2 regions of the Nocardioides anomalus genome follow, and region 2 is predicted to be linked to the other one. Evidence: predicted binding sites of a transcription regulator. Region 2 holds the regulator's gene; the other holds the start of a gene.

Region 1 (5,407 bases), 1.1 Mb from region 2:
GAAGCAGAACCTCGCCGGCGGTGTCGTCTTCGTCGCGGTGCTCTTCGTGGCCAGCCTGCTCACCGGGCGCCTGGCGCGGGGCGACCTGGTCCGGCTGGCGGGGGCGGCCGTGGCCGGCTTCGCGCTGCCGGTGCTGGCCACGGTGGCCTGGGCGCTGGCGGCCGGGGTCCGCCTGCACACGCTCTGGTACGCCGTGTACGGCTTCCGCGCCGACGCCTCGTCGGCGCTCTCGGAGGGTTCGGGCCGGGCCGCGGCGACCCGCGCGCTCGTGCTGCTCCTGATCGTGGCGGTGACGGGGATCGCGGTCGCGCTGGCGGCGTACGCCGCTCGCGTGCGGGCCGCGTGGCGCCGCGACGCCCCGCTCACCGCGGCGGTGCTGGCGATGGTCGCCTTCGACGTGGTCTCACTGGTGCTGGGCGGGAGCTTCTGGCAGGACTACGCCTTCGGGCTGGTGCCGGGGACCCTGCTCGCGGTCGCGCTGGTCGGCTCGCGGCTGCGCGAGCGGCTGGTCCCGCTCATGGCCGTCTCGAGCGCGGTGTGCCTGGTCGGCTGGGCGGTGTGGAACCTGGCCGGGCAGCAGGAGCTCGAGGAGCACGACAGCGGCGTGGCCCTGCACGCGGTGGCCGAGCCGGGCGACACGCTCGTGGTCTTCGGCGGGCGGGCCGACCTGCAGCTCGAGAGCGGGATGGCCTCGCCGTACGCCTACCTGTGGAGCCTCCCGATGCGCACCCTCGACCCGGACCTGGACGAGCTGCGCGCGCTGGTGGCCGGTCCGGACGCGCCGACCTGGCTGGTCGAGTGGTGGCCGTTCGACACCTGGAGCGAGGCCGGCGGTCGGGCGCTGGCCGCCGAGGTGGCCCAGCGCTACGAGCGGCGCGGCACGGCCTGCGGCGACCGGCCGGTCTACGTCCTGCGGGGCCTGGACAGGGAAGAGCCCCGGCCCGCCTGTGGCGGACCGGGGCTCAGCAGCTCCTAGGGCTCAGTGCCCGTGGCCGTGCCCGTGGCCGGCAGCCGCGGGCTCCTCGTCCTCGGGCTTGTCCACGATGAGCGTCTCGGTCGTGAGCAGCATCGCCGCGATCGAGGTGGCGTTGATCAGCGCGGAGCGCGTGACCTTCACCGGGTCGAGGACGCCCTGGGCGACCAGGTCGCCGTACTCCTCGGTGGCGGCGTTGTAGCCGTTGCCGACACCGAGCTCGCGGACCTTGGTGGTCACGACGTAGCCGTTGATGCCGCCGTTCTCCGCGATCCAGCGCAGCGGCTCGTCGGCAGCCTTGCGCACGACCCGGACGCCGGTGGCCTCGTCGCCGGTGAGGCCGAGGTTGTCGTCGAGCACCGACACGGCGTGGATCAGGGCCGAGCCACCGCCGGGGACGATGCCCTCCTCGATGGCCGCGCGGGTCGCCGAGACGGCGTCCTCGATGCGGTGCTTCTTCTCCTTCAGCTCCACCTCGGTGGCGGCGCCGACCTTGATGACGCAGACGCCGCCGGCCAGCTTGGCCAGGCGCTCCTGCAGCTTCTCGCGGTCCCAGTCGGAGTCGGTCGTCTCGATCTCGGCCTTGATCTGGTTGACCCGGCCGGTGACGTCGGCGGAGTCGCCGGCGCCGTCGACGATCGTGGTGTTGTCCTTGGTGATGACGACGCGGCGGGCCTGGCCCAGCACGTCGAGACCGACCTGGTCGAGCTTGAGCCCGACCTCGGGCGCCACGATCTGACCACCGGTCAGGGTCGCGATGTCCTGCATCATCGCCTTGCGGCGGTCACCGAACGCCGGGCTCTTCACCGCGACCGCGTTGAAGGTGCCGCGGATCTTGTTCACGACCAGGGTCGAGAGGGCCTCGCCCTCGACGTCCTCGGCCAGGATGAACAGCGGCTTGCCGGACTGGATGACCTTCTCCAGCAGCGGGAGCAGCTCGGAGACGGCCGAGATCTTCCCCTGGTGCAGCAGGATGTAGGGGTCGTCGAGGACGGCCTCCATCCGCTCGGGGTCGGTCACGAAGTACTGCGAGATGTAGCCCTTGTCGAACTGCATCCCCTCGGTGAACTCCAGCTCGGTGCCCATGGTGTTGGACTCCTCGACCGTGATCACGCCGTCCTTGCCGACCTTGTCGAAGGCGTCGGCGAGCAGGCCGCCGATGACCTCGTCGCGGCTGGAGATGGTGGCGACGGAGGCCATGTCCTCCTTGGCCTCGACCTCGCGGGCGTTCTTGAGCAGCTCGTCGCTGACGGCCTGGGCCGCCGCGTCCATGCCGCGCTTGAGCCCCATCGGGTTGGCGCCGGCGGCGACCGCCTTCAGACCCTCGTGGACCATGGCCTGGGCCAGGACCGTCGCGGTGGTGGTGCCGTCACCCGCGATGTCGTTGGTCTTGGTCGCCACCTCCTTGGTCAGCTGGGCGCCGAGGTTCTCGAACGGGTCGTCGAGCTCGATCTCACGGGCGACGGTCACGCCGTCGTTGGTGATGGTCGGCGCGCCCCACTTCTTGTCGAGGACGACGTAGCGGCCCTTGGGGCCGAGGGTCACCTTGACCGTGTTCGCGAGGGCGTCCACGCCGCGCTCGAGGGCGCGCCGGGCGTTCTCGTCGAACTCCAGGATCTTGGGCATTGCTCTCCTTCTGGGAACGTGCGTCGGGTCGTGTGCCGAGAGCGCGCGTCAGCGCGATCCCAGGCACACGACCCGGCGGGTGGAGCGTGGTGTCAGGAAACGACAGCGAGGACGTCGCGAGCGGAGAGGATGAGGTACTCCTCGCCGCTGTACTTGACCTCGGTGCCGCCGTACTTGCTGTAGATGACCTTGTCGCCGATGGCCACGTCGAGGGGGACCCGGTTGCCGTTGTCGTCGATGCGACCCGGGCCGATCGCCAGGACCTCGCCCTCCTGGGGCTTCTCCTTGGCGGTGTCCGGGATGACCAGACCGGAGGCGGTGGTCTGCTCGGCGTCGAGCGGCTTGACCACGATGCGGTCCTCGAGGGGCTTGATGTTGACCGACACTGCTGTCGACCTCCACTTTCGTGCTTCGGGATGGGCTGGTGAACGGGAGTCCGTTGGCACACTCACCCGGAGAGTGCCAACCACGAAACTAGCACTCAGAGCGAGCGAGTGCCAGGGGCGGCCCCTCGGGCCCGCCCGCGCCTGACAGGATCGGTGCCGTGGACGTCGCCTCGGTCGCGTGGTTGCAGGCCCCCGAGGGGCAGTCGGTGCTGGCCCGGGCGTCCGCGCTCGACCTCACCGACCCGCTCGCCGCGCGCGCCGCGCTCTCGCGCGCGGTGCCCGACGTGCCACCCGAGCACCTCGCCGCCGCGCTGACCCAGGCCTCGCTGCGGGCCGCCGCCGTGCCGAAGTTCGGCGCCCTCGCGGCCTCGATGTACTTCACGCCCGACGGCCTCGAGCAGGCCACCCGGCTCGCGGTCGCCACCCACCGGGCCGCCCGCCTGGTGGCCTTCGGCGCCGCGACGGTCGTGGACCTCGGCTGCGGCATCGGCGGCGACCTCGTCGCCTTCGCGCGGGCCGGGCTGACCGCCGCCGGCGTCGACCTCGACCCCGTCCGCGTGGCCGTGGCGTCAGCCAACCTCGAGGCCCTCGGGCTCGCCGGCGCCGTCCAGGTCGCCGACGCCGCCGCGGTGGACACGACGCCCTTCGACGTCGCCTTTGTCGACCCGGCCCGCCGCACCGGCCGCGGCCGCACCTTCTCCCCCGACGCGTGGGCGCCGTCGTGGGCGTTCGCCTCGTCGCTGCTGACCCGCGACGCCTGCGTGAAGACCGCGCCCGGCATCCCCCACGACCTCGTCCCCGCCGGCGTCGAGGCCGAGTGGGTCTCCGACCACGGCGAGGTCAAGGAGGCCGCGCTCTGGGGCGGCCGGCTGGCCACCTGCGCCCGCCGGGCCACGGTCATCGGCGACGGCGGCCTGGCCACGCTGACCGAGGAGGACGACCCCGGCGCGGACGTCGTCCCGCTGGGCCGCTACCTCTACGAGCCGGACGGCGCCGTGATCCGGGCCGGGCTGGTGACCGCGGTGGCCGCCGGCGTCGGCGGTGGCCTGCTGGACCCCCACATCGCCTACGTGACCAGCGACGCGGCGTACCGCACGCCGTACGGCCGCTCCTACGAGGTCCTCGAGACCCTCCCCCACCGGGAGAAGCAGCTGCGCGCGGCCCTGCACGAGCGCGGCATCGGCCGGCTCACGATCAAGAAGCGTGGCGTCGACGTCGTGCCCGACCAGCTGCGCAAGCGGCTCGCCCTGACCGGCGACGCCGAGGCGACGATCGTGCTCACCCGCGTGGGCGGGCACGGGACGTGCCTGCTGGTGCGGCCGTTCTGAGGCGCGTCCCCGATTTCGGGGTATCCAGCGGTCTGGACCGCGGGCCCCCTCGTCGCTCCGCCACGGTGCGGGCATGACCCGGACCCGCAGGACGATCATCCAGCTCCTCTCGGCCGCGGCGCTCAGCGCCTGCGCCCTGGTCGCGGGGGCCGGAGCCGCCCCCGCTGACGTGCCTCCCGGCTGGGAGCCCGGACCGTACGGCAACGAGGCGGACTTCGGCGACGTCACGTGGCAGCACCAGGGCTGGTACGCCGGCGCCAAGGGCAACTGGCACACCGGCTGGGTAAACATCGAGGAGGACGACGACGTCCTGCACGCTGAGCTGGTCGACTGGCGCTGCCCGGACGGGGGTGACGCCGCCGCCGCCCCAGAGCTTCCAGCCCCAGACCGCCTGCACGATGAAGCGGTTCCGGTACGTCGAGGTCCTGGACCCGTGGGACATCTCGACGTTCAACCACACCCGCGACCGGCTCCGGCTGCGTGGCGACTTCCCGACGTTCGACCAGACCAACCAGCCGGCTGGGACCGTCCACTTCGACATGTACCTGCAGGCCGTGGGCGACCCGCACGTCACCAAGGACATCAGCGGGGGTCAGCTGTACTACGAGGAGTACTGGGACGAGGCGCGGCTCGTCGGCACCATCGACGGGCACGGCCTCGCGGGGAAGGCGACCACCCAGCTGTCCGGGCGGGTCAGCTTCTACGTCTCTGGCTACGTCCGGGCCTGACGTCTCACCAGTCTGCGGACGCCGCCCGCTCCGCGCCGATGGTGGTGTCGTCGCCGTGACCGGTGTGCACGACGGTGTCGTCGGGCAGGGCGAAGAGCTTGGCCCGGATCGACTCCTCGAGCTGCGGGCGGTCGGAGTACGAGCGGCCGGTCGCGCCGGGCCCGCCCTGGAAGAGCGTGTCGCCGGTGAAGACCGCGCCGAGGTCCTCGACGTGGAAGCAGCAGCCGCCGGGCGCGTGGCCGGGGGTGTGCAACGTCTGCACGCGGGTGCCCGCGACCTCGAGCTCCCAGCCGTCGGGAAGGTCGAGGTCCCAGAGGTAGTCGGTGTGGGTGAGCTCCCACAGCGGCTTGTCGTCCGGGTGCAGGA
Region 2 (5,407 bases):
ACCGCAGCGACGACGACGAGGAGCCGCTCTACGTCTTCGCCGACCCCGCCGGCCACCCGTTCTGCCTCTTCGTCGGCTGAGACCTAGCCCCAGCGGGGCGTCCGGGCCAGCAGCGCGGCCACGGCGGCCACGCCGGCGGTCGACGTGCGCAGCACCTCGGCGCCGAGCCGGACGGTCTGCGCACCAGCGGCGGCGAAGGCCTCGAGCTCCTCCGGCGCCAGCCCGCCCTCGGGGCCGACCACGAGCAACACGTCGTCGGGCACCGACGCCGGCAAGGCCGATGTGGCCTCCTCGTGCAGCACCAGCGCCAGCGACGCCTCGGCGACCAGTGCGGCCACCTCGTCGGTGCTCGCCAGAGGCGTGACGGACGGGAACCACGCCCGCCGGGCCTGCTTGGCCGCCTCGCGGGCGGTCGCCTGCCACTTGGCCAGGGACTTGGCCGCGCGCTCGCCGCGCCAGACCGCGACCGAGCGCGAGGCCGCCCAGGGCACGATCCGGTCGACGCCGATCTCGGTGAGCACCTCGACGGCGAGCTCGCCGCGATCCCCCTTCGGCAGGGCCTGGACCACGGTGACCCGCGGGGACGGCGCCGGCACCTCGGCGACCTCGGCGACGAGGACCTCGAGCCGGGCCTTTCCGGTCGCCACCACCGACCCGGTGGCGAGCCGACCGGACCCGTCGGTCAGCTGCACGGGCTCACCGACCGCGAGGCGGCGTACGGCGACCGCGTGGTGCGCCTCGGCCCCCTCGACGCTCACGCCCGCGCCCGCGGACACCCCGGCCAGGGACGGCACGAGGTGGACGTGGAGCGACACGGGACCGGGAGGGCTCAGTGCGTGTTGAACGCGTCGCGCAGCCGGCCGAAGGCGCCCTTGCGGGACTCGGGGCGGGCCTTGCCGGTGGGCTGCTCCTCACCGCGCAGGGCGGCGAGCTCCTTGAGCAGCTCCTCCTCGCGGGCGTTGAGCCGGGTCGGGGTCTCGACCGCCACGGTGACGATGAGGTCGCCACGACCGCCGCGCAGCCCGGGCACGCCGCGGCCGCGCAGGACCTGCTCGGTGCCGGACTGGGTGCCGGGCCGGACCTCGAGATCGAAGGTCGTCTCGAGGTCGGTGGTCGCGCCCTCGGGCGGCACCACGTCGGCCTCGAGCGTGGGCAGCTCGAGCGTGGTGCCCAGGGCCGCCGCCGTCATCGGGACCGTGACCGTGGTGTGCAGGTCGTTGCCCTCGCGGGTGAAGGTCTGGTGGTGCGCGACGTGGATCTCGACGTACAGGTCGCCGGCGGGGCCGCCGCCGGGGCCGACCTCGCCCTCCTCGGCCAGCTGCACGCGGGTGCCGTCGTCGACGCCGGCGGGGATCTTGACGCTCAGCGTGCGGCGCGAGCGGACCCGGCCGTCGCCGGAGCACTCCCGGCAGGGGTCGGGGATGATCGAGCCGAAGCCGCGGCAGGCCGCGCACGGGCGCAGGGTGCGGATCTCGCCGAGGAAGGACCGCTGCACGTGCGCCACCTCGCCGGCCCCGCGGCACGTCTCGCAGACCTGCGGGTGGGTGCCGGGCGCGGTGCCCTCGCCATGACAGGTGCCGCACACCACAGCGGTGTCGACCTTCAGCTCACGGGTCGTGCCGAACGCCGCCTCGGCCAGCTCGACCTCGAGCCGGATGAGCGCGTCCTGACCGCGCCGGGTGCGCGGCCGCGGGCCGCGGGTCTGGCCCGGCCCGCCCTGGCCGCCGAAGAAGGCGTCCATGATGTCGGTGAACGAGAACCCGGCGCCCTGGCCGAAGCCCGCGCCCATGCCGCCGCCGAACGGGTCGGCGCCGCGGTCGTACGCCGCGCGCTTCTGCGGGTCGCTCAGCACCTCGTAGGCGCGCCCGACCTCCTGGAACTTCGCGGACGCGTCGGGGTCGGGGTTCACGTCAGGGTGGAGCTGCCGGGCGAGCTTGCGGTAGGCCTTCTTGATGGCGTCCGCGTCCGCGTCACGGCTCACGCCCAGGAGGGCGTACAGGTCCGGCTGAGACATCTCTTCCTTCGTCTGGTGGGAGAGGCCTAGGCCTCGTCGAGGATGCGGGACACGTAGCGGGCCACGGCACGCACCGCAGCCATCGTGCCCGGGTAGTCCATGCGGGTCGGCCCGACGATCCCGAGCGTCGCGACGGCCTCGTCACGGGGTCCGTAGCCGGTGGTGATGACGCTGGTGGCCGAGAGCTGCTCGTAGGGCACCTCGGCGCCGATGGTGACCGTCACGGAGTCGCCCTGGGCCTCGCCGAGCAGCTTGAGCAGGACGACGTGCTCCTCCAGCGCCTCCAGCAGCGGGCGGACGGCGGAGTCGAAGCTGTCGCCGTAGCGCGCCAGGTTGGCCGCGCCCCCGACCACGATCCGCTCGTCGAGGCGCTGGTCCACCATGGCGTCGACGAGCGACTCGACGACCGCGGAGGTCTCCGCGCCGTCGCGCTCGGGCACGCAGCCACGCAGCCCGGTCACCGCGTCGGCGATGATCTGGCCGGAGGCCACCGAGTTGAGCCGGGCGCGCAGGTCGGAGAGCCAGCCGTCGTCGAGCTCGGCGCCCAGCTCGACCACGCGCTGCTCGACCCGCCCGGTGCTGAGGATGAGCACGGCCAGCAACCGGGTCGGGGCCAGGGCGACCAGCTCGATGTGGCGCACCGTGGAGCGCGAGAGCGTGGGGTACTGCACGAGCGCGACCTGGCGGGTCAGCTGCGACAGCACCCGGACCGAGCGGGAGACCACGTCGTCGAGGTCCACGGCGCCGTCGAGGAAGGTCGCGATGGCCTTCCGCTCGGCGGAGCTCATCGGCTTGACGGTGGTGAGCCGGTCGACGAAGAGCCGGTAGCCCTTGTCGGTCGGCACCCGCCCCGCACTCGTGTGCGGCTGGGTGATGTAGCCCTCGTCCTCCAGGGCGGCCATGTCGTTGCGGACAGTGGCCGACGAGACGCCCAGCCCGTGGCGCTCGACGAGCGCCTTGGAACCGACCGGCTCCTCGGTGGCCACGTAGTCCTCGACGATGGCGCGCAGGACGGCGAGTCGACGTTCCTCCTGCACCGCGCACCTCCCGAGCAGCCTGGCTGGCACTCACGTTTCCTGAGTGCCAATGCTACTCGCCGCGACGACGGCACGCTCGTACGCCGGAAGTAGGTTAGGCTTGCCTTACCTGACCGTCTCGACCAGGAGTCGCCGTGACCGACGCCGAGCTCGCCCGCAGCATCCTGTCCTGCCCCGACGGCGCCGAGGTCGCCGTGGACGGCTTCCCGGCCGCCGGCTGCGACGACGAGCTCGGGATGCGCGACGCCGACGGCGTCCCGACCTTCTCCTGCCGCCTCGGCTCCCCGATGGCCGACGCGGGACGGACGGGCAGCCCCGCGCTGGTCACCCTGACCAGCGGGCTCGGCCCGGGCGGCAGCGCCGACCGCGCGCTCACGCTGACCCTGACCGGCTCGCTCTCCATCGGCGAGGTCGAGCACTGCACCTGCTGCGGCGAGCAGCGGCTCGAGGTGGTCCTCGACCTCGACTTCGTCGTGCTCGGCCGGGACGGGGAGCAGCGCCGGGTGCCGCTGCGGGAGTTCCGCGACCCGGGCCTGCGGCTCAACCGGGGCTACCTGCAGCGGGCCCGCGAGCACGCCAACGACTGCCACCGCGAGCAGCTCTCGCAGGTGGTCACGCGCACCACCGGCACGCCGGCCGAGCACCTCCTCGACGTCTCCCTCGTCGACCTGACCACGCACGGCGCGGAGCTGTCCTGGATCGACCGGCGCGGCGGCCACCGGGCGGCGCTCTGGTTCTCCCGTCCCGCCGCCAGCGTCGAGGAGCTCGGCGTGCTGCTGCGCCACGAGCTGCACGCCGGCATCTGCTAGACCTGCAGGGTGCCGTTCACCGAGGTCGCCCACGACGTCTGGGTCTCTCGCCAGGAGTGGTTCGACCTCAACGTGAGCGTGGTCCGCGGGTCGGCCGGGCTGCTGGTGGTCGACACCCACGCCTCGGCGCTCGCCGCGCGCGCCGTCGTGGAGGAGGTCCGCGCGCTCGGAGCCGGCGAGGTCGTGGCGGTGGTCAACACCCACGAGCACTTCGACCACACCTTCGGCAACGGCACCTTCCGCGCGGCGTACGGCGACGTCCCGCTGCACGCCCACGAGGTGGCGGCCGAGCGGACGGTGACGGCCGGCGAGCGGATCAAGGCGGAGTACGACGAGCCGGAGAACCGCGACGACCCTCACCGCGCGGAGGTCCAGGAGACCGAGATCGTGCCGGCCGACACGACGTTCTCCTCCGCGGTCGCGCTCGACCTGGGCGACCGGTACGTAGAGCTGGTCCACCCCGGTCGCGGCCACACCGCCGGCGACCTCGTCGTGCGCGTGCCCGACGCGGACGTGGTGCTGGCCGGGGACCTGGTCGAGGAGTCGGCGGCGCCGGGCTTCGGCGCCGACTGCTACCCGATGGACTGGCCGCTGACCCTCGACGTGGTGCTCGGGCTGCTCACCCCCGCCTCGGTCGTCGTGCCGGGGCACGGCGCCGTCGTGGACCGCGAGTTCGTCGAGATCCAGCGCAACGACATCGGCATCCTGGCCGAGACCATCCGCGACCTGGCCACGCGCGGCGTACCCGTGGACGAGGCGCTCGCCGGCGCCGAGTGGCCCTTCCCCGCCGACGGCCTCGCGCGGGCGGTCGCCCGCGGCTACGAGCAGCTGCCCCGCAGCCAGAAGCGCCTGCCGCTCGTCTGACGACGCGACCGGCGCGGGGCGGGTACTGACCCCCCATGAGCGAACAGCGCGACGAGCAGGACGCGACCGGCATCTCCGACGAGCAGCTGCCCGAGGACCTCCAGCCCGGCGAGGACAACCCGCTGGCCGAGCCGCTCGACGACAACGAGACCGCGGGCGACCTCGAGCCCGGCGAGCTGCTGGAGGAGGGCAAGACGCCCAACCAGTGGGACGAGGAGCACAGCGAGGACTGACGCGGGGGCGCGTGTTGGTCCCGACCGCTGTCGGTGGACCGACCTACGGTCGATGGTCATGACCGACCGCTACGGGACCGACGTGCTCGCCGGCGACTGGCGCGTGCCCAAGCGGGGCCGCGCCGTCGAGGCGGCGGCCGAGCTGGGCAGCGTGGTCGAGGAGGTCACCACCGACTTCTGCGGCGAGGTCGTGGCGGTGGACCGGGACCTCGACGTGCTCACCCTGGAGGACCGGCGCGGCCGGCGGCGGACCTTCCCGCTCGGGCCCGGCTTCCTGCTGGACGGCAAGCCGGTCATCCTGCGGGCGCCGGTGCGGCAGGCCGCCCCGGCCAAGCCGACCCGCACGGCGTCCGGCTCGGTCGCCGTCCCGGACGCGCGGGCCCGGGTGGCCCGGGCCAGCCGGATCTACGTCGAGGGCCGCCACGACGCCGAGCTGGTGGAGAAGGTCTG

What was found. The regulator HrcA, encoded in region 2, represses chaperone genes, less so after heat shock. The targets are predictions, from matches to a motif close to TTGGCACTCGNNNNNNNCGAGTGCCAA.
Region 1: groES (co-chaperone GroES) is a predicted target of HrcA. The motif match lies at 3,074-3,100, and genes of this name have one in related genera.

What each region holds. Positions count from the first base shown of each region.
Region 1 covers NZ_CP049257.1:496,886-502,292, reverse strand. Annotated here, with positions in the region: gene G5V58_RS02645 (hypothetical protein) at 1-976, shown strand, start outside; gene groL (chaperonin GroEL) at 980-2,599, opposite strand; gene groES (co-chaperone GroES) at 2,692-2,985, opposite strand; gene G5V58_RS02630 (class I SAM-dependent methyltransferase) at 3,144-4,313, shown strand; gene G5V58_RS02625 (hypothetical protein) at 4,712-5,041, shown strand; gene G5V58_RS02620 (MBL fold metallo-hydrolase) at 5,046-5,407, opposite strand, start outside.
Region 2 covers NZ_CP049257.1:1,570,612-1,576,018, reverse strand. Annotated here, with positions in the region: gene G5V58_RS07970 (VOC family protein) at 1-80, shown strand, start outside; gene G5V58_RS07965 (16S rRNA (uracil(1498)-N(3))-methyltransferase) at 84-815, opposite strand; gene dnaJ (molecular chaperone DnaJ) at 830-2,014, opposite strand; gene hrcA (heat-inducible transcriptional repressor HrcA) at 2,041-3,051, opposite strand; gene G5V58_RS07950 (hypothetical protein) at 3,186-3,860, shown strand; gene G5V58_RS07945 (MBL fold metallo-hydrolase) at 3,870-4,724, shown strand; gene G5V58_RS07940 (hypothetical protein) at 4,760-4,957, shown strand; gene G5V58_RS07935 (DUF3097 domain-containing protein) at 5,016-5,407, shown strand, end outside.